One region of the Paenibacillus sp. FSL P2-0136 genome, then DNA from elsewhere that is predicted to be linked to it. Evidence: riboswitches for the same ligand, from Rfam matches in the RefSeq annotation. Region 1 holds a riboswitch; each other region holds the start of a gene.

Region 1 (5,767 bases):
GTCAAACCGTTGAAGGACTCGGCAAGCTTGACATCCTGATTAACAATGCGGCGGAGCAGCATCCGCAGGACCATATTGAGGACATTACAGCGGAGCAGCTGGAGCGTACGTTCCGGACGAATATTTTCTCCATGTTCTACCTGACGAAGGCAGCTATGCCTCATCTTAAAAAAGGCGCTACGATCATTAACACGACCTCCATCACGGCGTATCGCGGCAGCCCGCAGCTGCTGGACTATTCGTCCACCAAAGGAGCCATTCTCAGCTTCACTCGTTCGCTGTCAATGAATCTGGCCGATAAGGGCATCCGCGTGAACGCAGTAGCGCCCGGACCGATCTGGACCCCGCTGATTCCGTCAACCTTTGACGCGAAGAAGGTCAGTGAGTTCGGCGGCACCCAGCCGATGAAGCGCCCGGGGCAGCCTGAAGAGCTGGCACCGGCGTATGTATACCTGGCCTCGGACGATTCCTCCTATGTGAGCGGACAGGTGATGCATGTGAACGGCGGTGAGGTTGTCAACGGATAATGGGTGCAGAATAAGATCTGGATGCAGATTCTTTAATCGGCATCTTCAGAAATCGTGTGCAACATATAAATTCTATTTTTAAAAAGCCTAACCGCTTGCCGGTAGGCTTTTTTTCAGCGCTTGTAACTATTACAATATAATTCCGTCTATTTAGATAATTTGATATGAATAGGGGATTGGGATGCTTAGAAAAAAAGGATTCATTCTATCTGCAGCGGGGATTTTAGTTTTTCTGGTAGTGTTCATTTATTTGACTCCTTTTGCAGGAAGACTTGTGGCAAATACAAGATTGGAAGGAAATGCAAAAAGCATTGGGGTTAGAATTACACAGGAATCGCCGCCGCTACCCCTTGTTACTTCCGGGAAAACCCAAATTCCGGTTACCCAAGGCAGCTATTGCTGGGGAAAATTAGGATGTGCGGATTATGCAGGAGGACAATCCATGGTACAGGGGGTTACTCCCACTGCTATAGCCCCTGAGGGGGGGATCAATGTTGCTTTTACTTATAAACCGGCACCCGGCGGGTTAACCGTTCAGCAATTTGTCGATGATAAAGAAGTGCAAATTCCATTGAAGAACGGCTCTTTTAATGCTCCAAAAGAACAAGGCGTTTATTACTACGGCATATCAGCATTCTGGACATCCGAGGATGGTAAATTTTCAGAAGGGAGTTCATCCGTGGCTTTTGTAATTGAAGTAAAATCTACGAAAGAATAGCTCTAACAGGAATTATATGCTAATATACAAAAAGCAAGGCCAAACAATAGCATAGAACGATCACTAGGGGAGCCGCAAGGCTGAGACGGGCGTATCTGCTCGGACCCTTTGAACCTGATCTGGGTTATACCAGCGTAGGGAAGTGGAGAACGAATATTGCAGCGGGGGTATACGGCTAATACCGGTATTCCTGTTTCTATTCCAGACTGCTTCCTTATGGGGGCGGTCTTTTTTGTGTTTGGAGGTAGGGATCAGCGTAGTGCTGAGGAGAGGAAGGTGGACGTGTTGCACGAAATTCATGTCATCTCAGACGGACGGCTCCACCCTGAGAAGCTTGCGGAGCTGGCTGCGGCGGTACATCCCATGGTGGATTATATCCATCTCCGGGAAAAAGCCATGTCCGCCCGCGAACTGCTGGCGGCGGCGCAGCAGATGCTTCAGGCCGGGGTTCCGCCTTCGAAGCTGGTCATAAATGACCGGATCGATGTTGCCTTGGCCGCTGGGGCAGGCGGTGTACAGTTGGCCTGGCATAGCCTTCCGCCAGCCGCAGCACGCGGGCTTGCACCGGGCCTGCGGATCGGCAGATCGGTACACTCGCAGGAAGAGGCTGCGGAGGCTGGAAGGCAAGGAGCAGACTTCTGCCTCTACGGGCATGTTTTCCCGACAGCTTGCAAGTCGGGGCAGCAGGCACGGGGACTTGCGCAACTGGCCGAGGCTGTCCGCTGGAGCCGCATCCCGCTGATTGCGCTTGGAGGGATTACCCCGGGTAATGCCGGAGCGGTGCTGGCCCAAGGGGCGGCTGGCATTGCTGTCATGTCGGGGATCTGCGGAGCCCCGGACCCGGTGGCAGCGGCCATGGCGTACAGGGAAGCGGTCCACAGGGACAGGGCAGCGGAGCTGGCTGAAGCGCTGGATATGGCTCAAACACAGGGCACAGCAGGAGGTGAACAGGCATGAATGTGACCGTTAACGGAAAGAGGCAAAGAATCGAAGAGAGCTGCCGGACACTGGAGGATCTGCTCTCCCGGCCCGAGTGGGCCGGTAAGCTGGTGATTGTCGAACTGAATGGTGAGCTTGCTGGCAGAGAGGTTTACGGAGAGACACTGCTCAGTGAGGGGGACCGGGTGGAGCTGGTTCATTTTGTAGGCGGAGGCTGAACACGAAGACTTATCCCAGGAGGCGTTAACATGCAAGATCCATTGATGATTGGCGGAGTGACTCTAACCAGCAGACTGTTCATTGGTACCGGAAAATACAGCCGCAACACCCTCATTCCCGAGGTGATTACGCGATCAGGCTCACAGGTCATTACCGTTGCTCTGCGCCGGGTGGACCCGGAGAGCAGTGACAATATTGTCAGCCATATTCCTTCCCATATGACCTTACTGCCTAATACCTCCGGTGCGCGCACCGCAGAGGAAGCAGTACGGATTGCCCGGCTGGCGAGATCGGCGGGGCTGGGGAACTGGGTGAAGATTGAGGTCATCAACGACCAGAAATATTTGCTGCCGGATAATACCGAGACCATCCGGGCGACCGAGATCCTTGCAGCAGAGGGCTTCGTGGTGCTTCCGTATATGAGTCCTGACCTGTCCGCCGCCCTGCGGTTGAAAGCAGCGGGGGCTGCGGCCGTGATGCCGCTGGGAGCGCCGATCGGGTCCAACCGCGGACTGCAGACCAAGGAACTGATCCGGATTCTGATCTCCGAGACGAATCTGCCGGTGATCGTGGATGCCGGAATCGGCAGACCGTCCGAGGCGGCTGAGGCGATGGAGATGGGGGCCGCAGCGGTGCTGCTTAATACAGCGATTGCCACCGCCTCGGATCCGCTGCTGATGGCAGAAGCCTTCCGTGACGCGGTAGCCGCAGGGCGCAAGGCTTATCTCGCCGGACTGGGGCCTGTGGAAGAGACGGCGGCAGCCTCTTCACCGTTGACCGGGTTCTTGGCCTGACAGATGGAATAGGAAGGAGAGAACGGTTATGAGCTTTTATGAGACGATGACCCGGCTGGAGCAGCTTCCTTACGGGACGCTATGGAGCCGGTATACGGCAGAGGATGTGAAGCGTGCGCTTCGTGCAGAGCGGGTGGATGAAGAGGGGCTGATGGCACTGTTGTCACCGGCAGCGGAGCCTTATCTGGAGGAGATGGCGCAGAAGGCGCACCGCTTAACGCGTACGCATTTCGGCCATGTGATGCAACTGTTTACACCGATGTACCTGGCTGATTATTGCGTGAATCACTGCACGTATTGCAGCTTCAGTTCTATTTATGATTTTCCGCGCAAAAAACTGACGCTGGAGCAGGTCGCCCGGGAAGCGGAGACCATCGCAGCCACAGGCCTGCGCCACATTCTGATTCTGACCGGAGAATCCCGCAGGGACAGTCCGGCCGGTTATGTGAGGGACTGCGTGAATGTGCTGCGCCGCTATTTTGCCTCCGTCAGCATTGAAGTGAATCCGCTCTCGACAGCAGAATATGCTGAGCTCAGAGAAGCTGGCGTGGACGGTCTGACGCTCTATCAGGAGGTCTACCATCAGGAAACTTATCGTGCGCTGCATGTAAAAGGACCCAAACGCGTCTACCGCAACCGTCTGGACGCTCCCGAACGGGGCTGTCAAGCCGGGTTCCGTTCGGTGAATATCGGAGCCCTGCTTGGCATGTACGAATGGCGCCAGGAGGCGCTGGCCACTGCGCTGCATGCGAGATATTTGCAGGACAAGTACCCGGAATGCGAAATCGGGCTGTCGACTCCCCGGTTCCGGCCTTACTTAGGCGAATTCAATCCCGCAAGCGATGTAACCGACCGTGCGCTGGTGCAGATTATTCTGGCCTACCGCCTATTTCTGCCGCGCTCCGGCATCTCGCTGTCTACACGCGAGCCTGCGGCCTTGCGCGATCATCTGGTCCAGCTCGGCATCACGAAGATGTCCGCAGGGGTATCCACCGAAGTGGGCGGACATTCCCTGGAAGGGGGAACGCCGCAGTTTGAAATCTCGGACAACCGCAGCGTGAACGAGATGGCCGAGATGCTGCGTTCGCAAGGACTCCAGCCGGTATTCAAGGACTGGGATATCCTGTCCGAGCCGCTTGGGTTTGAGATAGGCAGGCTGAATCTGGTTGAGCCTGATGTGACCAAACCGGATGTAATTTAAACTGATCAGGATAAACGAATGAACTTAACTTGACTAGACTAAGCGAATCAACTTAAACTGACCAGACTAACCGTGCCTAACTTAACTTGACCAGACTAATCGTGCCTAACTTAACTTGACTAGACTAACCGTGTCTAACTTAACTTGACCATATGCAAATAACCCGCTTCATGGCGGGTTATTTGCATTGTATAAGGGTTATAAGTTGCATGTGGGCCAAACGTGTGCGAAAAACCGAACACAATTGGTGCGGATGGAGAAAATGCGGGCCGTTTAAGAGCGGCATTCGCATAGCATTGTTAACACGTAAGTATATCAGCCAACGCTAGGAGCCAACACATGCGAATGTGTACTCTATCTACTCTATAGATTCAGGCTCTCCGGCAGACTGTCCCTGACTCGCACTGGAAGACAGCTCGTCCAGCGACATTTCGAAGCCCGGAGCCATGTGTTTAAGGAAATACTCCATCTCAGGCATCTCCAGCACATGCAGCTTCGCGGCAGTCTGCTCCCTGGCAGCGGCGAATTCGCGGTTGCCTGCGGCGACCTCCCAGACGCATTTCAGGTAAGCGTCCAGCACATCCGCTGCCTTGACGTAGCGGAGCAGTCCGGCATCCTCGGAGCCGGGAGGGCTGGTGTGCGGCTGCAGGAGCGGCGCATAGACTGCGCTCAGCTCCGGCGGGATCATGGCCGCCAGCCGGTCGGCGGCCACCTGCTCCATCTCGCGGAAGCTGGACAGCAGACGCGAGTTGTCATGCTTCACCGGCGTAGCGATGTCGCCGGTGAAGACCTCGGTGGCGTCGTGGAACAGCGCCATCGTGGATGCGCGGTCGGCGTTCAGCGAGCGGCCGAAATGGGCATTGCCGATGGTGCACAGCATGTGCGCCAGCAGGGCGACCTGGAATGAATGCTGCGCCACGTTCTCCGGGGCGGTGCTGCGCATGAGGCTCCAGCGCTGGATATATTGCAGCCGGTAGAGATAGGCGGAGAAATGGTAGTTCAATTTTGAAGTAACCCCTTTCATGAGCAGCTTAATGTGCTATTATAGTAACTAATTGTACCAGAGTTAGGGCCGCTTGAACCAGATGGAGAGGAGACTGAATGAAGATGCAGCATTTTGAAGAGAGCATTTATAATTTGATTGTAGAGACCTCCACGAACCTGCCGGGAGATGTGCGCCGGGCAGTGGCCAGAGGGCGGGCGCTGGAAGACCGGGCGACACGCTCCGGACTGGCACTAACCACGATAGCGCAGAATATCGGGATGGCGGAGCAGCAAATATCGCCGATCTGCCAGGATACGGGGATGCCGACTTTTATCATTCATACGCCGGTGGGCGTGAATCAGATAGAGATGAAGAAGGATATTC
Region 2 (5,767 bases), 1.9 Mb from region 1:
ACAATGGGACCGTGGGTAGCGCGAAGGCCAAATGTAAGCGAAAAACTGATCACAATGGGACCGTGGGTAGCGCGTAGGCCAAATGTAAGCGAAAAACCGACCATAATGGGACTGGGGGGCAGCTCGTGGTCCAAATATAATCGAAAAAACGATCACAATGGGACTGGAGGCAGCTCGTGGTCCAAATATAATCGAAAAACCGACCACATTAGGCTGGCGGGCACATAGCAAATAACCTCCCTACACGGGGAGGTTATACCGCCGGAGTGGTTACTTAGCTCTGGCTCTTCGCCTGCTCCTCGCGCATCCACTCTGAGAGCTGGCGCCGCATCCGGAGGAACTCCGGCGAATCGGCGATCTCTTCGCGGCGCGGACGCGGGAAGGGGACCTCCACGGTGTGGAGGACGGAGCCGGGACGCCCCGAGAAAACATAGATGCGGGTGGAGAGCAGCAGCGCCTCTTCAATGTTATGGGTGATGAACAGCACGGAACGGCGGTTCTCCTCCCACAGCTCCAGCAGCCAGCGCTGCATCTGCTCGCGGGTCAGCGCATCGAGCGCGCTGAACGGCTCGTCGAGCAGCATCAGCTCCTGCGGCGCGAGCATGGCCCGCAGGAAGGCGGCCCGCTGCTGCATGCCGCCGGACAGCATGTGCGGGTAGGCCCGCTCGAAGCCGCCGAGGCCGATCTTCGCCAGCCAGTGGCGCGCAGCCTCGCGCGCCTCCCGCTGCGGGGCGCCTTGCAGCTCGCCGCCAAGCAGGACGTTATCCAGTGTGCTGCGCCACGGGAACAGCGCGGGCTGCTGCGGCATATAGCTGATCTTGCCGCGCTGCCCGGTCACCGGGATGCCGTTCATGCGGACGGTTCCGGTATCCGGCAGCGTAAGGCCGCCGATAATATGGAACAGCGTGCTTTTGCCGCAGCCGGACGGGCCGACAATGGAGACGAATTCCTGCGGCTCCACGGTCAGGGACACCTGATTCAGCACCTGTGTCTCCCGGCGGCGGTGCTTGAACGACTTGCTGATGCCGCTGACTTCGAGCGCAGGCGGCACACTCCGTATACCCAGGCGCCCGTCTCCGTCCGCCTTCTCCAGTTCAATCCTCGTAAGCTCAGACACTTCGCGTAACCTCCTTCAGTTGACTATAAGTACTTCCGTGTTGGGATATCCTCCCGTGGCATTAAGCTTCCTTGCGCGGCTTCCAGCGCACCAGCCATCTCTCCAGGAGGGCAATGAGCGCGAATAATACGAGACTCAGCAGCACGATAATAGCGATGGCCACGAACATCCGGTCCGCACGGTAAGAGGACTTCTGCAGCAGCATATAGTAGCCGATCCCTTTGTCGGCGCCGATCCACTCGGCCACCACTGCGCCCATCACCGCATAAGTGGCGGAGATTTTGAGCCCGGAGAACAGGGAGGGCAGCGAGCCGGGAAGCTCCAGCTTGGTGAAGATCTGCCACTTGCCTGCACCTGCCATCTTCATATAATTCAGCATTACCCGGTCGCTTTGCGTCAGCCCGCCCATGGTCGCAACAGCCACAGGGAAGAAGCAGACGAGGGTGATCAGGATGATTTTGGGCAGCAGGCCGAAGCCGAACCAGATAATCAGCAGCGGGGCAAGCGCAATGGAGGGCACATTCTGGCTGAGAATCAGCAGCGGATAGAGCGCTCGCTTGACCCAGGGCAGCAGATGCAGCAGCAAGGCGGTGAGTAGGCCGATGCCTGTGCCGACCGGGAAGCCGATCAGGGTCAGCCGCAGCGTGGCGGCGGTGTGCTCCCAGATCCCGGAGGCGTTATTCTTCGTCTCACGAGCGATATCCGCGGGGCTGGGCAGCTGGTAAGCGGGGATGTCGAACAGCATGACCGATAGCTGCCATATCCCGACAAAAAAGAGGACCGCCACAAAGGGCGGCCACACTAGCTTCCAGGTGCTTCTCACGGCCGGTATTTCTCCGTCAGCTTCTCCATGCTGATGCCGCCCGGATTATGGGCGATCTTGATTTGTGAGATGACACTAGGACTGCCGGAAGCGATCAGCGCCTCATGCATATCACGCACAATATCCAGCAGCTCGGACAGCTCGCCTTCCATCGTGGTCTCCAGCGGATTCACCTGATGCTTCACGCCTGACTTTTGAATGACCTCTATAGCCTTGTCCACGTAAGGGATGGAATCCTCGTTGTTCGGTGTCTTGGGAATTACCTGAATGCTGAGCAGTGTGTTAGCCATGATCAATCATTCCTTTCAAGTTAAGTATAAGATTCCCGCCATGCGGGTTCATTATGATTCCGGCAAAAATTCATTCGTAAACGTACTCTCCGCATCCAGCGGCTTATCCAGCAGCTTCAGGCCGTACATCCAGTCGGCGTAATTCTTCCAGATCTCAAGCTTCTGCTCACCCCAGCGCGGGGCGTCGTCCTTGTATTTCGGGCTAAGCCATTTCTGACTGGCCAGCACCAGCTTGGGGTCCAGATCAGGTACAGCATCCGACAGTACCGTCGCGGCTTCTTCCGGGTTATCGATAGCGTACTGATACCCCTTGGACGTAGCCTTAAGGAAGGCCTTCACCACTTCAGGGTGCTCGGCGATCTCCTTCTCGCTGGTGGTCAGCACCGGTGTGTAGTAATCCAGCTGCGGCGCATAATCCTTAAGATAGAGCATATCCAGCGGCTCCCCGCGCAGCTCGGCTTCCACCCCGGTCCAGGCATAGAAGATCCAGGCGAAGTCAATATCCCGCTTCACGGCTGTGAAAAAGTCCGCTTCGCCGATATTCACCAGCTTCACCTTGGAGACATCCCCGCCTTCGGGGTCCATAATGGCTTTCATGGCAGCCTGCTCCGCAGGGGAGCCCCAGCCTCCGTAGGTTTTGCCTTCAAAATCCTTCGGCGTCTTAATATTGCGGTCCTTCGGAGCCGCAAAGCCCGAGGTATTATGCTGAATGATTGCAGCAATCGACACCAGCGGAACATCCTGCAGGCGGGCCAGCGTCAGCGCCTCCTGGGCGCTGATGCCGAACTGGGCTTCGCCGGAAGTGACCATTGTATCCGACCCGGCAGCGCCTGGCTGTACAATCTGTACGTCAAGACCTTCCTCAGCGTAATAGCCCAGCTCCTTGGCTGCATACAGGCCGGTATGGTTCGTGTTCGGCGTCCAGTCCAGGGCAATCTTGACCGGAGTCAGCGCCTTAGGTGCATCTGTGGGTGCGGCTGCGGTTGCATCAGGTGCGGCCGTGCTGTTCCCGGCAGCAGGTGCGCTGGCCCCCGCATTGCCGCTGTTGTTCCCGCCGCCACATCCCGCTACGGTGAGCAGCAGCATGGAACTGAGCAGCAGCATTACTGTTTTTTTGACTCCCATTTCTCTTTTTCTCTCCTTCCAGCAACCCCTGGTCTTCAGAGTTTACAGAAACCCTATTCCTGTACATCCTTAGAATCAAAAAAGCGTCCCGAAGATCGGGACGCCAGTTACTTGCGTGAGGGGAATTCAGCTTCAGTACCGCTTAAGGCACTGTGCCGAATGAAGATTCCTACGCTGGCATTATCCAGATCAGGTATAAGGGTCAGTATCTTGTGGGATACAATCTCAGCCGGCCAATTCCAGCACCCCTGGTTCTATAAAGTTCACGGGTATTGCTATGTTCTTACGGTGTATTATAGACGGCAGCTTCGACATTGTCCACCCTCTGTGTCTTAATCCCTCGTATAATGCCGCTTCTTGCGGCGGCTGCGGATGCCGTTCCAGATCTCTCTCAGCGTTAAGCCGACACTGACGGTGATCCCCGAGAAGGTTAGGAACAGAGCCAGATACTCGAACGCGGAGTACTCCAGCATTTTGCTCCAGTCGATCTGGCCCTTCAGATCCTCGATGACCTGATTCATCCCGTATATCCCGCTGATGACCGTAAATACGGTGAGCACCATCAGGAGCGTATCCCGCCGCTTGGCCTGGAATTTGTCCTGATACTGGAACAGGTCATTCAGGGTCATTTTCACCTCATCGAACAGGGCATCATTACCATACACCTTACGCAGCTGAAAAAAAATCTCCCGCCCCTGCGACTGTGAAATCAGCTCCAGGAAGTAGAATTTGGCCGAGAATTTGTTGATCAGGAAGATCAGATTCTCGATCTCGTCGTTATCGTGGTTGATGCGCAGCCGGGAGTGGAGGTTGGCGAGCTTCAGCAGCACGATTTTATGAAAAATACTCAGCAGCATTCCGTAATAATATTCGCCGTACATCTGGCTGATCAGGCCTGCGGCAATCTCCGGCTTCGCCCGGCTCACGCAGCAGAAGGTCTGCTCATTGGTCATATAGTAGGTGTCCGGCCCCCAGCGGCTATAGCAATGCTCACGGGTGTACTGCTTGATATAATCCGGATCACTTGCACTCATGTAGGGGCTGCCGTCGATGGTCAGACCATCCACCTGAGAGGCACGGTAGAGCATTTCGACACTGATCTCTTCCTCGTCCTCAGGGAGATTAACGCCGTAGAAGGCCTGCACCAGCATTCGTTCATCGACGAAGAAGGGCAGGGTCTCGAAATAATTGCCATTCGTCTCCGCAGGATCGAGATACGGCTCCAGCCCGGCTGCCAGATGCCTGAACACGAAGTCCTCCACCCGGGCAAAAGACTTCTTATGACAATGGATGAAGGTATGCTCATCCTGAACGCTTACATCCTCCAGGTTGCGGAACCGGTCGGCGAATTCGAGTACCATGCTGAAGGGGAGATTCTCCTCCTCAATAGCCACTCTTACCGTCAGGAAGCCCAGCTCGAACGGGCAGAGGAACACATCGGTCGACAGCACGCGGAAGGGAACCGTCTGAAAGGGCATTTGCAGCCCGCACAGCAGATCACTCACCCGGGAAAAGCGGCGGAAGGAATCCCTGTCCTTCTCATGCGGAAACAAGACATGGGCGGCAAAAGGAAGATAGCTGCGCTCCATTTTCTCATGGGATACACAGTGGTTCTCTCCGTAATAGGCATGCTCCAGTTCCTTGTTCTCAAGAAAAAAACGCGTAAATCCATCCTGCTGTAAACTCTCAATCAGCTCTTCATCGACCTCGGCCTTGATGGAGAAGGGGAAAATGAATTGCAGCAAGGCGGTATGCAGAGTGGGCTCGGAATGCAGTTCAGCCATGTGTGGGTTCCATCCTTATTCACAGAATATGGACCTTGTTGTATACAATTACCCGATTCTCCAGGCGGTCACGCTCAGCACGAATAACAGCGCGGCAAAAGCGGCCAAAAGTCCCGAGGTCTGGGCGATCTGCAGATGATCCATGGACCAGCCGGTCAGCAGCGGCAGCACCGCGCCGCCGATTCCGCCGGAGGCGATCATAATGCTGGGCGTGGATTCTTCCGCGCCGGGCAGCAGCTTGCTGGAGAAGACCAGCGCGATGGAGAAGATGCCGGACATGAACAGGCCAAGCAGCAGGATGATGGCAAAGGCGGCAAGCCGGTGACCGGCGAACGGGAAAATAATAAGCAGCAGCAAAGCGGCAAAGCAGCTGACGAGCACATAGATGCGGTAGGAGATCTTCTCGGCGATGACACCGGCGAACAGTCTGCCTGCCGACATGGCAAGCCAGAAGAAGGTCACCGTGAGCGCAGCCGCGGCCTCGCTCATGCCCAGCTTCGCGATGAAGATCGCCGGCATGAAATTCACCAGGCTCATCTCAGTGCCTACATAGAGAAAGAAGAACAGAATGAACAAGCCAAGCACCACCCATTGCTTGCCCTTGTAGGGCAAGGACAACCGTCTCGTA
Region 3 (5,767 bases), 2.3 Mb from region 1:
CGCCTACCGCTTCTTCAAAACGCGCCTTAACCTCCTCCACGCTTTTGCCCGCATGCAGCTCCTTGATGATCTCTCTCAGCATAGCCTGGCGGCGTGTCTGTTCCGGAATATCGACCTCGCGGTTATTAATCAGTTCGCTCATTACAATCTCTCCTTCTATTCTATAATCTCGAAACCATGCTGCTGAAAGGCCAGCCGAACGGTTTCCAGCTCTATTTTCTTTAATTTCATTCCTTTGGACAGGGTCATGAATCGTCCTGCAGTCTGCAGCATTCCAGGCTTCGCAATATCACGAAAACCCAGTTCCACCATGATCTCAACAATTTCCGGGTGCCTGGTTACCAGCTCAAAGACCGATTCATCCAGCTTCAACGCTTTGCTCATCCTTTTGCACACCTCACTAATGAGAATTCTTCTCAACACCAGCTTAGCATAGGGTACAGGGGTGAATTGTGATTGTAATCACTAACTACAAAAAGACTATCCCCGCCAGCCATTCAGGCTTGGGGGGATAGCCTCAGAATAATACGTTTCCGCTGTAATCACGGCCTCTCGGCCATGAACAACGTACCTACATATAGATTAGGTCATGCAGCTAAGTTACAGTGATTGGCTCCATCTATGGGAATTCCGGATATCATGCGAAATCCGCATGCTGCAGAATTTAGGGCCGCACATCGAGCAGAAATGCGCCTGCTTTGCCCCCTCCGCAGGCAGGGTCTCATCATGATACGCCTGCGCCCTTTCCGGGTCCAGGGAGAGATGAAACTGGTCGCGCCAGCGGAACTCGAACCGCGCCTTGGACAGCGCGTTGTCCCGGTCCTGCGCACCCGGATGTCCCTTGGCGAGGTCTGCGGCATGTGCAGCAATTTTGTAGGTAATGACTCCTTCGCGCACATCATTCTTGTCAGGCAGGCCTAAATGCTCCTTAGGTGTAACGTAACACAGCATTGCCGTTCCAAGCCCCCCGATTATCGCTGCCCCGATGGCCGACGTGATGTGATCATAGCCGGGTGCAATATCCGTAGTTAGCGGACCGAGGGTGTAGAAAGGGGCTTCGTGGCAAATCTCAAGCTGCTTGTCCATATTCTCCTTGATCTTGTGCATTGGCACATGGCCCGGACCTTCTACCATAACCTGAACATCGTGCTTCCAGGCAAGCGCCGTCAGCTCTCCCAGCGTCTCCAACTCGGCGAACTGTGCTTCGTCATTGGCATCGGCGATAGAGCCGGGACGCAGGCCATCCCCCAGCGAGAAGGCCACATCATACGTCTTCATAATCTCACATATGTCTTCGAAGTGTGTGTACAGAAAGTTCTCCTGCTGATGAGCCAGGCACCAGGCAGCCATAATCGATCCGCCCCGGGATACGATGCCGGTCATTCTCCGGGCAGTGAGCGGAATATAGCGCCGCAGCACCCCGGCATGAATGGTGAAGTAATCCACCCCCTGCTCCGCCTGCTCAATCAGCGTGTCGCGATAGAGCTCCCAGGTTAAGTCCTCGGCTATACCGCTCACCTTCTCCAGCGCCTGGTATATGGGCACTGTCCCGACCGGCACAGGAGAATTGCGGATAATCCACTCCCGGGTGGTATGGATCTTAGAGCCGGTGGAGAGATCCATGATGGTATCAGCCCCCCAACGGGTCGCCCACCGCATCTTCTCCACCTCCTCTTCAATAGAAGAAGTGACCGCCGAATTTCCGATGTTGGCATTGATCTTCACCAGGAAGTTACGGCCGATAATCATCGGCTCACTCTCCGGGTGATTGATATTGGCCGGAATAATAGCACGGCCCGCAGCCACCTCATCCCTTACGAACTCCGGCCGGATATTCTCCCGGATCGCAATATACTCCATTTCCGGTGTGATGATCCCTTGCCTTGCATAATGCAGCTGGGTCACATTGCCGCCTGCATAGGCCCGCCTCGGATTCCTGCGCAGTCCTGGATAAGCTTCTGCGGCAGCCCCCTCTCTGCGAATTCCGTTATCCTCCGGCCGGACGGCTCTTCCGGTGTACTCCTCCGAATCGCCACGCTCCGCGATCCAGCTTGAACGGTGCGGCGGCAGCCCCCTCCGAATATCCGTCTCCTCCGCGGCATCCGTGTACATACCGCTTGTGTCATAGACACGCAGCGGAGCATTTTCCTCTTCCCCGGCAACGCCTTCGGTTCTGCTAAGGCTGATCTCCCGCATTGGCACCCGGATATCCGGGCGTGAGCCCTCCACATACACTTTACGGCTTGCGGGGAATCCCGAAAGATCCACCTCTTCGTTTTTACCCATTCCTGTCATTTCAATCTCCTCCTCTTCGCTCTGTACACTCATCAGATAAGAGGTCACGCAGCAGATTGAGCTGAAGAATCTATTGATTCCTGCAAGTCAAAAAGCCGCTCCACCTGGAGCGGCTTTATTAAAGGAACAGCCAAATAAAGACTGTATTCAAAAAAGGTCCGACTCCACTTTCCTACGCTGGTATGATCCAGATCAGGTTCAAGGGTCCGGAAATTCAATTTTCCCGTCTCAGCCTATTCAGGCTCCCCTAGTGGGTATCTTATCTAATTAAATACATTTTACCTGTATGGGTAATTCTTGTAAACCCGTTATTTGTCCAGCGATTCGCTCCAGTCGTGCACCATCGTGCCTTCCAGGAACTTCTCGGCATCCATAGCGGCCATACAACCGGTTCCCGCTGCCGATATCGCTTGACGGTAACGGGTATCCTGTACATCGCCACAGGCGAATACACCCGGGATGTTGGTCTCGGTGGTACCCGGGTTGACCACAATATAGCCATTCTCATCCGTATTGATCTGCCCGCCCAAGAAGGCTGTGTTCGGTGTGTGTCCAATCGCTACGAACACGCCGTCTGCCTCCACCAATTCTGTCAGACCTGTCTCATTGTTAAGCACCGTAAGGCCCTTCACTCCGGTCTCTCCTACCGTTACTTCAACCGGTGTGCGGTTCAAGGCCCAGGTTACCTTGCTGTTGTCACGCGCCCGGTCCTGCATGATCTTCGAGGCCCGCAGCTCGGGACGGCGGTGAACCAGCGTTACGCTGGATGCAAAGCGGGTCAGGAAGCTGGCTTCCTCCATGGCGGAGTCTCCGCCGCCGACGACGACAATCTTTTTATTACGGAAAAAGAAGCCGTCACAGGTCGCACAGGTGCTGACCCCGCGTCCCACATTCTCCTGCTCGCCCGGAATGCCCAGATATCTTGCAGAGGCCCCGGTTGAAATAATAACCGACTCCGCTTCCAGTACACCCATTCCGTCCACTGTTACCTTGAACGGACGCTGTGAGAAGTCCACCGACTCCACCCAGCCATTCTTGAATTCAGCGCCGAAGCGTTCCGCCTGCTTGCGCATATTGTCCATCAGGTCCGGACCCAGAATCCCTTCAGGGAAGCCTGGAAAGTTCTCCACTTCTGTCGTCGTTGTCAGTTGTCCCCCCGGCTGCAAGCCTTCAATGACCAGCGGGCTCAGGTTCGCACGCGCCAGATAAATCGCGGCAGTCAGCCCGGCCGGGCCTGTTCCGATTACAATCGTTTTGTACATTACATTGGCCTCCTTACAAGTAGGTGTTCTTACAACAGCAATTGCTTCAAATACGGGTAGTGGACGGCGATAAGCCGCCGGTTCCGGGCAGCATCCCCTTGGGTCCGGGAGCAGCCGCAGGCTCCTGCTCTTCGCCGGGCGAGCCACCGGCTTCATTCAGGTTCTCCCCGATCAACCGCTGAAGGCTGAACAATGCCGCCTCCTGCAGGCGGTCCTCCTGCAGCGGCTCCTGCTCCAGAACTCCGCGCAGTACCTCGGACATCTCCTCGTCCTCAATCCAGCGGAGAGCCTCGGTCACCTGAAGCTTCGTAGCGGAATCGCCGTAGCGCAGCGCCCAGAAGAACGAGGCGCGCAGCAGCGGATTATTCCGCACTTCTTCAGTGAATCTGCCCGTATTGCCCTTCCACTGCTTCAGCTGCTCCTGGAAGGGCAGCTGATAGTTATAGCTGACAGCAGGCATAGGGTGCCCTTCTGCCCGGGCCTGCTGGAGCTGGGACAGGAAGAACGCCGGGACAGCGGAAGCAGGGTCCAGCTTGGCTGCCTGTCTCCAGCAGCGCAGCGCCTCATCATGTTTTCCGCTATTGCTTGCCGCCGCAGCACAGTAATGATACAGCCCGGCGTCTCCGGCGACCTCCTCGTCCTTCAGCAGACGGCGGAAATGGCTGTAAGCGGCAGCGTGCCGGCCCAGGATACCCATGGTTGTAGCCATTTTGAATACATGCTCCTGATGGAACGGCACCGTTGCTTCAAGCATACCGAGCAGCGTTTCAAGCTGTTCCTTATCTCCTGCATACTGCAGGAAGATGGCCATATTGCACAGAGCGTGCAGATTGCCGGGGTCTTGCTTCAGCACCTCATTCAGACATTCCTTCGCCTTGGCGAACCGGCCCATATAGAAATGAGCTAGTGCCAGATTATTATGCGCAGCCAAAAAATCCGGGGTACCCGCAGTGATCTCCTCCAGCAGCTCTACAGCCTGAGGGAACTTCCCCTCCTCCAGCAGACTCCGCGCCCGGTCATGCTCTACGACTCCCTCACGGCTGCGGATACGCACCAGCGGAGCAGGCCGGTTCAGCTCATATTGCAGCAGCTCCATCAGCTCTTCGGATTCGGTCATGAACTCGCCGTTAGCATCCTCTTCCAAGTAAGTGACCAGCGAGCGCTCCGCCTCTTCAAAGCTTTCCATATTGGCGAAGTTATTAGCCATGTAGAAATGGCATTCTGTCATAGCGGGGTCGATTTTCTCCAGAACATGGATAAGAATCTCGTTAGATGCGGTATAATTGCCCATCTCAGATAATATACCCGCCATATTGCAATGATTCACCGGATTATCCGGCTCATATTCAACAGCTTTGCGAAAATTTCTTAATGCCTTATCATATTGAAAGCGGTCCAGCGACCGAACGGCTCTTTCAAAGAAAAAATTGGCATCCAGAGTGACCGGAATGACATTACTGTGCTCCGCGGTATTCTCTGAAGTTCTCTCTATCATGGAAGCAAGGCACCTCCCTTGTTTCAGCTTCCCTAGCCTTACCTGTTCGTTTCCATTTATGGTCTCGGCTGTCTTCTTCACACAGTATACCACATGTGGCAACGAGATTCTCAAGTCTCAGAGAGAGAGCTAACGGGAGGGAAAAGCTCAAAAAAAGACGCGGGAGTTAAATCCCCGCGTCTCTGAACAGCTTATCTATGGAACCGCCCTCGATGATAATACGCGTGGCCTCAGCCAGCATGGGAGCTACCGAGAGCACTGCGAATCTGCTGGAATGCTCGTCCGGCAGGGCAATCGAATCGGTAATGACAATCTCGTCGATATTGGGATGATCCATCCGCTCAAGCGCATCCCCGGAGAACAGTCCGTGCGTAGCACAGACGATACTGTTCCGGGCACCCCGCTCCTTCAGGCCCTCCACCACATTGACGATTGTGGTTCCGGTATCTATAAGATCCTCTATAATGATTGGCGTCCTGCCTTCCACATCACCAATGACATGCGTAATCACCGATTCATTATGCGCCGGACGCTTCTTAATCATGATGGCGAACGGCGAATCCAGCCGGCTGGCCAGCTTCTCCGCCATGGACGCCCGTCCCGCATCCGGGGAGACCACGACCAGATCGGTAAGCCCCTTCACCTTCAGATAACCGCTAATCAGATCAAGCGCCGTCAGATGATCGACCGGGATATTGAAGAATCCCTGTATGGC
Region 4 (5,767 bases), 960 kb from region 1:
TGAATCCTGCAGTCCCTGTTCACTGGCGACCAGCACCAGCTCATAATAATCCGGGACCCCGTAATCCACAGGATTGAAAGAGCGGACCGGATGGCCTTCCTGCTCCAGAATCAGCTGCTCATGGTTGATGAACCCGCCCATAATGCCATCCACCCGTCCGGTGGAGAGAGCAGGGATCAGCTCATAGCCGACATCCACCAGCTTGAGGGAGGAAGGGTCCCCGCCGTCGCTTTTGACCATCGTGTTCAGCATGGCTTCATACAACGGGACGGAGGAATATCCGGCTTGCTTGCCGGACAGCTCTCCCGGGCGGGTAATGCCGCTGTCTGCAGCTACCATGAGATGATTCAGCGGGTGGCGCACCAGCGCAGCAATCGACTTGATCGGAATCTGCTCCCCCCGTGCCATCAATACCTGCGGCTGGTAACTGAGTGCCAGGTCCACCTTTCCCGCAGCAACAAGCTTCAGCGCATCATTGGTATCGGCCGGCATCTGAATATCAACCTCCAGACCTTCCTCGGCGAAATAGCCTTCAGCTTCTGCCGCATACAAAAAAGAGTGGACAGCATTGGGATACCAGTCGAGCATAATCGTCAGCTTATGGACTGCGCCTTCGGCTCCAGTCCCAGCTTCAGAAGTGGCTGTAGTCCCCGCCGAAGAGCCGGAGGACGCCGGACTGTTCGTATTGGTGCAGCCTGCCAGGACGGGCAGCATACAGAGCAGCAGAGCAGACAGTAGAACGGTTGGCCTTGAAATCGCATGGTGCAGATAACGGAAATAGCGGATAGTAGTCATGAATAACGTCCTCTTTTCTTCAGAATAATCTTCTCCAGTGCGGCGACAGCCAGAAACAGCAGGATACCGAGCACGGATAACAAGACAACAGCGGCGAACATCTTGGCACTCTGGAGATTCCCTGCCATTCTGCGGCTGAAATAGCCCAGCCCCTGGCTGCCTCCAAGCCATTCCCCGATGGTTGCACCGATCACACAGTACACAGCCGACAGCTTCAGTCCGGAGAAAAAAGAGGGCAGGGCCAGCGGAACGCCCACCTTCCCGAGAATCTGCCAGCGGTTCGCGCCATATGTCAGCAGCAGCTCCCGGTAGGCGTCCGTGTTCTTGGACAAGCCGTCATAGGTGCCGATGACCACCGGGAAGAAAGCGGTCAGGAAGACAACGGCGACCTTACTCCATAGGGTGTAGCCGAACCACATGATGAACAGGGGAGAGAGCGCGATCAGCGGAACCGTCTGGCTGATGATCAGCAGCGGGTACAGCGCCTTGGCCAGCGGACTGAACAGGTGCATGGCGATTCCCAGCAGGCAGCCGCAGACCACAGACAGTGCGAAGCCCGTGAGTACCTCAAGCAGTGTAGCCGGCAGATGCACCCCGAATAACAGGCGGCGTTCCTCCAGCAAGGCCTTGCAGACCGCAGACGGAGCCGGAAGAATGAAGGGAGGAACCAGGCCCAGCCGGGCTACAGTCTCCCAGACTGCAAGCGTCAGCAGGGCGAGCAGGGAAGCCGGACCGTAATGCTGGAGCAAGCTTCTAGGAGCGGCGGTTCTCATATAGCTTCAGCTCCAATTCCTGGCGCAGGGCGGCGAACTGCGGTTGATAGTTCAGACTGTGATGGCGCGGACGGGGGAGACCGGCTGGGAATTCCTGCATCCCGCCGCCGCTGCCCGTCATTAGATAGATTCTGTCACTGAGCAGCAGAGCCTCCTCCAGATCATGGGTGATGAACAGCACCGTCTTGTCCAGCTCCGCCCATAACTCGAGCAGCCAGCGCTGCAGTGAGCGCTTGGTAATGGCATCGAGCGCCCCGAACGGCTCATCGAGCAGCAGCAGGTCATTCCCCGCCGCCACGGTGCGGAGGACCGCCACGCGCTGGCGCATCCCGCCGGACAGCTCCTGGGGATAAGCCCCTTCGGTTCCCTCTAGGCCGAAGCGTTGCAGCAGGGTAAGAATCTCGGCCACGGCGGCCGCTTTGGGACGGCTGCGCTTGAGTTCCCAGGGCAGCAGACAGTTGTCCAGCACGGTCCGCCAAGGCAGGAGAAGATCCTGCTGCGGCATGTAGGCCACACTGCCCAGCCTCTTCGCTGCTGTAGCGGACTCGGCTCCGTTCAGCGTAATCCTGCCGTTGTCCGGCTCCAGCAGGCCGGCGATGATTTTGAACAAGGTGCTTTTGCCGCATCCGCTTCCGCCTACGACAGAAATGAATTCGCCGCGCTGCACATTCATGGATAGCTCTGAGAAGACGGGTGTCCGGGACGAACCGGTCCCGAAAGCATAGGATAGATTGCTAATGTTGATCATAAGACTATGTACAAGCCTCCCCGGATTGAAATAGAACCTGCGCGGAGCACAAAAAAGCCCCATTCATTCCCGGAGGCAATGAATGGGGCGGAAGGTACAGTCGGCTGCGGCCCTGTGACGGGAACCACTGATACATTCTGCTCCACTTCCCTCCGCTGGTATGATCCAGATCAGGTTCAAAGGGTCCGGAGCTTAAGCTCCGTCTCAGTCGGCCGACTCCCCTAGTGAATTAACAGGTGTTATTGAATTCGTAATTGCTACTTAATATACCACAAATTCCCCTCTTGTAAAGAGCAGGCGGTCAGCGCTTCGCCAGACCGGTCACGAACAAGGTGACGATGCCCCGGGAGATGTCCAGCTTGGAGGAGTGGTGCCGCTTCTGCTCATACAGGTACAGATCAGGGCTGAGAACAGAGATTAAGGCCGTGGCCGCAAAGACAGGATCAATGTCAATAATCTCATCGCCCTCCGCAGCACGCTGCAGCAGCTCTGTCATCATCACCCCCAGCCGCTGAAAAAAAGGATGCTCAAACTGGGTCAGCTGCTTCTTACCTGTGAACTCGGCTTTGATCATATTCAGCAGCTCGGCATACTGCTCAATGAAATCGGCAATCTGCTCAATGCTGCTCTGCAGCTGAGCGAGAGCCGGAGCTTCACCGGCACTGGCAGCCACCTGCTGCTCCAGCCCGGACAGGAATTGATCTGCGCTGCCCTTCAGCAGTGCAGAACAGATCTCACCCTTGTCCGTGAAGCGGCGGTACAGGGAGCCTTGTCCTATGCCTGCCCGCTTGGCAATGCTGTACATGCTGACTGCCTCAAGTCCGCTCTCGGTGAACAACTGGCGTGCAGCTTCAAGAATCCGCTGTACATAAGGATCGGCGGACTCGGACGGAGCGGATTCTTTGGCTTGCGGAGCTGAGCGCGGGAGCTGTGCAGCATCGGTGTCTGGCTTTTTCATGAGAACCCCTTTCAGAAATAAATCAGCGATTTACAGAAAAATAAATAAAAGAATTGACACAACGGACAATTGTCCGTAGACTATGAATTGCACTTACGGACAGTTGTCCGTTCACTCATTATATAGAACAATCTGCCCGCAGGTCAATGTAGAACGCGGACAGCTCAGGAGGAGAAGAGACATGGATCAGACCTTGAAGCAGGAAGCCGATTTCCGGCTGTCCAGCATTCTGGTTCCGCTGCTGGCCATTATTGCCGGAGTATTTATGGTTGTGCTGGACAGTACGGCGATGAATGTAGCCTTGTCCAGGCTGGTGGTGGATTTCAAGACGGACCTGCATACGCTGCAGTGGGTAGTTACCGGATATATGCTGGCTCAGGCTTCAGTTATTCCGCTGTCAGGCTGGCTGTCTGACCGGTTCGGGGCCAAGACGGTCTTCCTGACGGCGGTAATTGTGTTTACGATAGGCTCGATTCTGTGCGCTACACCAAGCAGCGCCGAATGGCTGATTGTTTTCCGGGTCATTCAGGGACTAGGCGGCGGCTGTGTGCTCCCTGTCGGGATGGCCTATGTGTACAGACTGGCCCCCAAAAGTAAGGTTGGCGTTGTCATGGGGATTATGGGCATTCCCGTCCTGTTCGCACCCGCTATTGGTCCGGTATTGTCGGGCTGGCTGGTTGAATACCATTCCTGGCGCTGGATCTTCCTCATTAATATTCCGATTGGCATCATTGCTGTGCTGATCGGACTGCGCAAGCTGCCGAATGCGGCAAAGAACAGCGTGCCCGGCATGGATAAGCTCGGTATGGTTCTTGGACCGCTGGCTTTTGCTTCGTTAACCTACGGGGTTAGCCAGGGCGCGCAGAGCTGGACCTCTGAGAAAACGCTGATCGGGCTGCTGCTGGGCGCTGTGGCGCTGACCGCTTTTGTCATCGCTGAACTGCGCTCCAAGACACCGCTGCTGGAGTTGCGGATTCTGAAATCCGTTGATTTTACGACAGGAATCATCGTGCAGTGGATTGCCCAGTTCGGCTTATACGGCGCACTATTCCTGCTTCCGCAATTTCTGCAGCAGGCCCGGGGCTTCGGCGCATTTGATACCGGTCTGACGCTGCTGCCGCAAGCCATCGCTTCCGGGCTGATGATGCCGATTGCCGGGATCCTGTTCGACCGGATCGGTGTGCGCTGGCTCGTGGTCTGCGGTCTGAGTCTGGTCTCCGGCGCGTTATTCCAGTATTCTCATGTGGATCTTACCACGCAGAGCCGCGATCTGATCCTTCCGCTGATCATGTGCGGGGCTGGAATGGGACTGATGATGATGCCGATGAACACGCATCTGCTCAACAAGGCACCAAGTCATCTGGTGAACCGGGTAACCTCGCTGACGAATTCGATGCAGCAGGTGATTACCTCGCTGGCCGTCTCGACCCTGGTTACGATTCTGACGGCAAGAACAACGGCGCGCGGTACCGAGATGCAGGAGGCCGCTGCCGCTGCCGGAAAGAGTACCGCAGGCGCTTCGCAGGATGCGCTTCTGCTGGCTAAGCAGACGGTATTGTCGCAAGGCTTCGCGGACACGTTCCACATTATGATGTTTGTCGCGCTTGGCGGTGCGGTCCTTGGACTGCTGCTGCGCCGGGGCCGCCATTCCGGAGCTGAGCGTTCCAAGGAAAAGGCGGCACCGGAAATCATGCACGTATAGCTATGCCCACACAGAAGCAGAGCTTGTAACATCCATAAAGCAGCGATTCTCCTTTTGCCGGAGGGTCGCTTTTTTTTGTTGATTTCTGTTCTGAATATCCTGATGCAGGAGCAGAATTTGGGGCAAGCTAAGCTATGGAAAATCAATACAATATAAATCCGATGTATATAATCGGAAAAAGTTATTGACGCAGGTAACACCCCGGTGTTACGATTCATTTTGCCACTAATTACGGTGCCTGAAGAGAAGAAGATACGAGAGGGGATTCATCGAATGAAAAAACTAAGTCTAACTATTATGCTGCTCCTGACCATGGTCACGGCTGCGGCTTGCGGAAGCAACAATACGGACAAGACAGCAACGGGCGGCAACACTCCGGCTGAACCTACGGCTGCGGCTACAGAGGGTGCAGCTTCCGGGGAGCAGAACAGCCTGGAAGCCGTCAAAGCCAGCGGCAAGCTGCGCATCGGAACCGAAGGGACCTACGCACCGTTCACCTTCCATGATGCAGACGGCAAGCTGACGGGCTTCGATGTCGAGATCGCCGAAGAAGTCACCAAGCGCCTGGGTGTGAAGCCGGAGTTCATTGAGACGCAGTGGGACGGGATTTTTGCCGGGATGGATGCGAAGCGCTTCGATGTGATTTTCAATGAAGTCTCTATCACCGATGAGCGCAAAGTGAAATATGATTTCTCCGATCCGTATATTGTCTCCAAGGCTGTGCTGATCGTGCCGGAGGATAATCAGGATATTAAGACATTTGCTGATCTCAAGGGTAAAAAAGCCGGCCA

Evidence for each region. Region 1 has a riboswitch for thiamine pyrophosphate ahead of NYE26_RS08545 (thiamine phosphate synthase). Riboswitches for the same ligand answer to the same signal wherever they lie in the genome.
Region 2: linked by a shared signal. The riboswitch ahead of NYE26_RS00525 (ABC transporter substrate-binding protein) and the one ahead of NYE26_RS08545 (thiamine phosphate synthase) in region 1 are both predicted to bind thiamine pyrophosphate.
Region 3: linked by a shared signal. The riboswitch ahead of thiC (phosphomethylpyrimidine synthase ThiC) and the one ahead of NYE26_RS08545 (thiamine phosphate synthase) in region 1 are both predicted to bind thiamine pyrophosphate.
Region 4: linked by a shared signal. The riboswitch ahead of NYE26_RS12525 (ABC transporter ATP-binding protein) and the one ahead of NYE26_RS08545 (thiamine phosphate synthase) in region 1 are both predicted to bind thiamine pyrophosphate.

The regions. Positions count from the first base shown of each region.
Region 1 covers NZ_CP150244.1:2,057,075-2,062,841, forward strand. The annotation lists gene NYE26_RS08535 (SDR family oxidoreductase) at 1-527, shown strand, start outside; gene NYE26_RS08540 (hypothetical protein) at 709-1,245, shown strand; TPP riboswitch at 1,301-1,403, shown strand; gene NYE26_RS08545 (thiamine phosphate synthase) at 1,522-2,202, shown strand; gene thiS (sulfur carrier protein ThiS) at 2,199-2,402, shown strand; gene NYE26_RS08555 (thiazole synthase) at 2,433-3,197, shown strand; gene thiH (2-iminoacetate synthase ThiH) at 3,226-4,398, shown strand; gene yfbR (5'-deoxynucleotidase) at 4,757-5,401, opposite strand; gene NYE26_RS08570 (fumarate hydratase) at 5,506-5,767, shown strand, end outside.
Region 2 covers NZ_CP150244.1:119,979-125,745, forward strand. The annotation lists gene NYE26_RS00510 (ABC transporter ATP-binding protein) at 275-1,060, opposite strand; gene NYE26_RS00515 (ABC transporter permease) at 1,179-1,940, opposite strand; gene NYE26_RS00520 (MTH1187 family thiamine-binding protein) at 1,937-2,230, opposite strand; gene NYE26_RS00525 (ABC transporter substrate-binding protein) at 2,282-3,355, opposite strand; TPP riboswitch at 3,505-3,615, opposite strand; gene NYE26_RS00530 (hypothetical protein) at 3,688-5,139, opposite strand; gene NYE26_RS00535 (MFS transporter) at 5,188-5,767, opposite strand, start outside.
Region 3 covers NZ_CP150244.1:7,449,967-7,455,733, reverse strand. The annotation lists gene NYE26_RS32090 (DUF438 domain-containing protein) at 1-142, opposite strand, end outside; gene NYE26_RS32085 (DUF1858 domain-containing protein) at 157-384, opposite strand; gene thiC (phosphomethylpyrimidine synthase ThiC) at 601-2,295, opposite strand; TPP riboswitch at 2,448-2,554, opposite strand; gene trxB (thioredoxin-disulfide reductase) at 2,604-3,557, opposite strand; gene NYE26_RS32070 (tetratricopeptide repeat protein) at 3,604-5,052, opposite strand; gene NYE26_RS32065 (ribose-phosphate pyrophosphokinase) at 5,219-5,767, opposite strand, start outside.
Region 4 covers NZ_CP150244.1:3,014,562-3,020,328, forward strand. The annotation lists gene NYE26_RS12515 (ABC transporter substrate-binding protein) at 1-795, opposite strand, end outside; gene NYE26_RS12520 (ABC transporter permease) at 792-1,568, opposite strand; gene NYE26_RS12525 (ABC transporter ATP-binding protein) at 1,549-2,316, opposite strand; TPP riboswitch at 2,447-2,549, opposite strand; gene NYE26_RS12530 (TetR/AcrR family transcriptional regulator) at 2,618-3,274, opposite strand; gene NYE26_RS12535 (DHA2 family efflux MFS transporter permease subunit) at 3,456-4,976, shown strand; gene NYE26_RS12540 (amino acid ABC transporter substrate-binding protein) at 5,250-5,767, shown strand, end outside.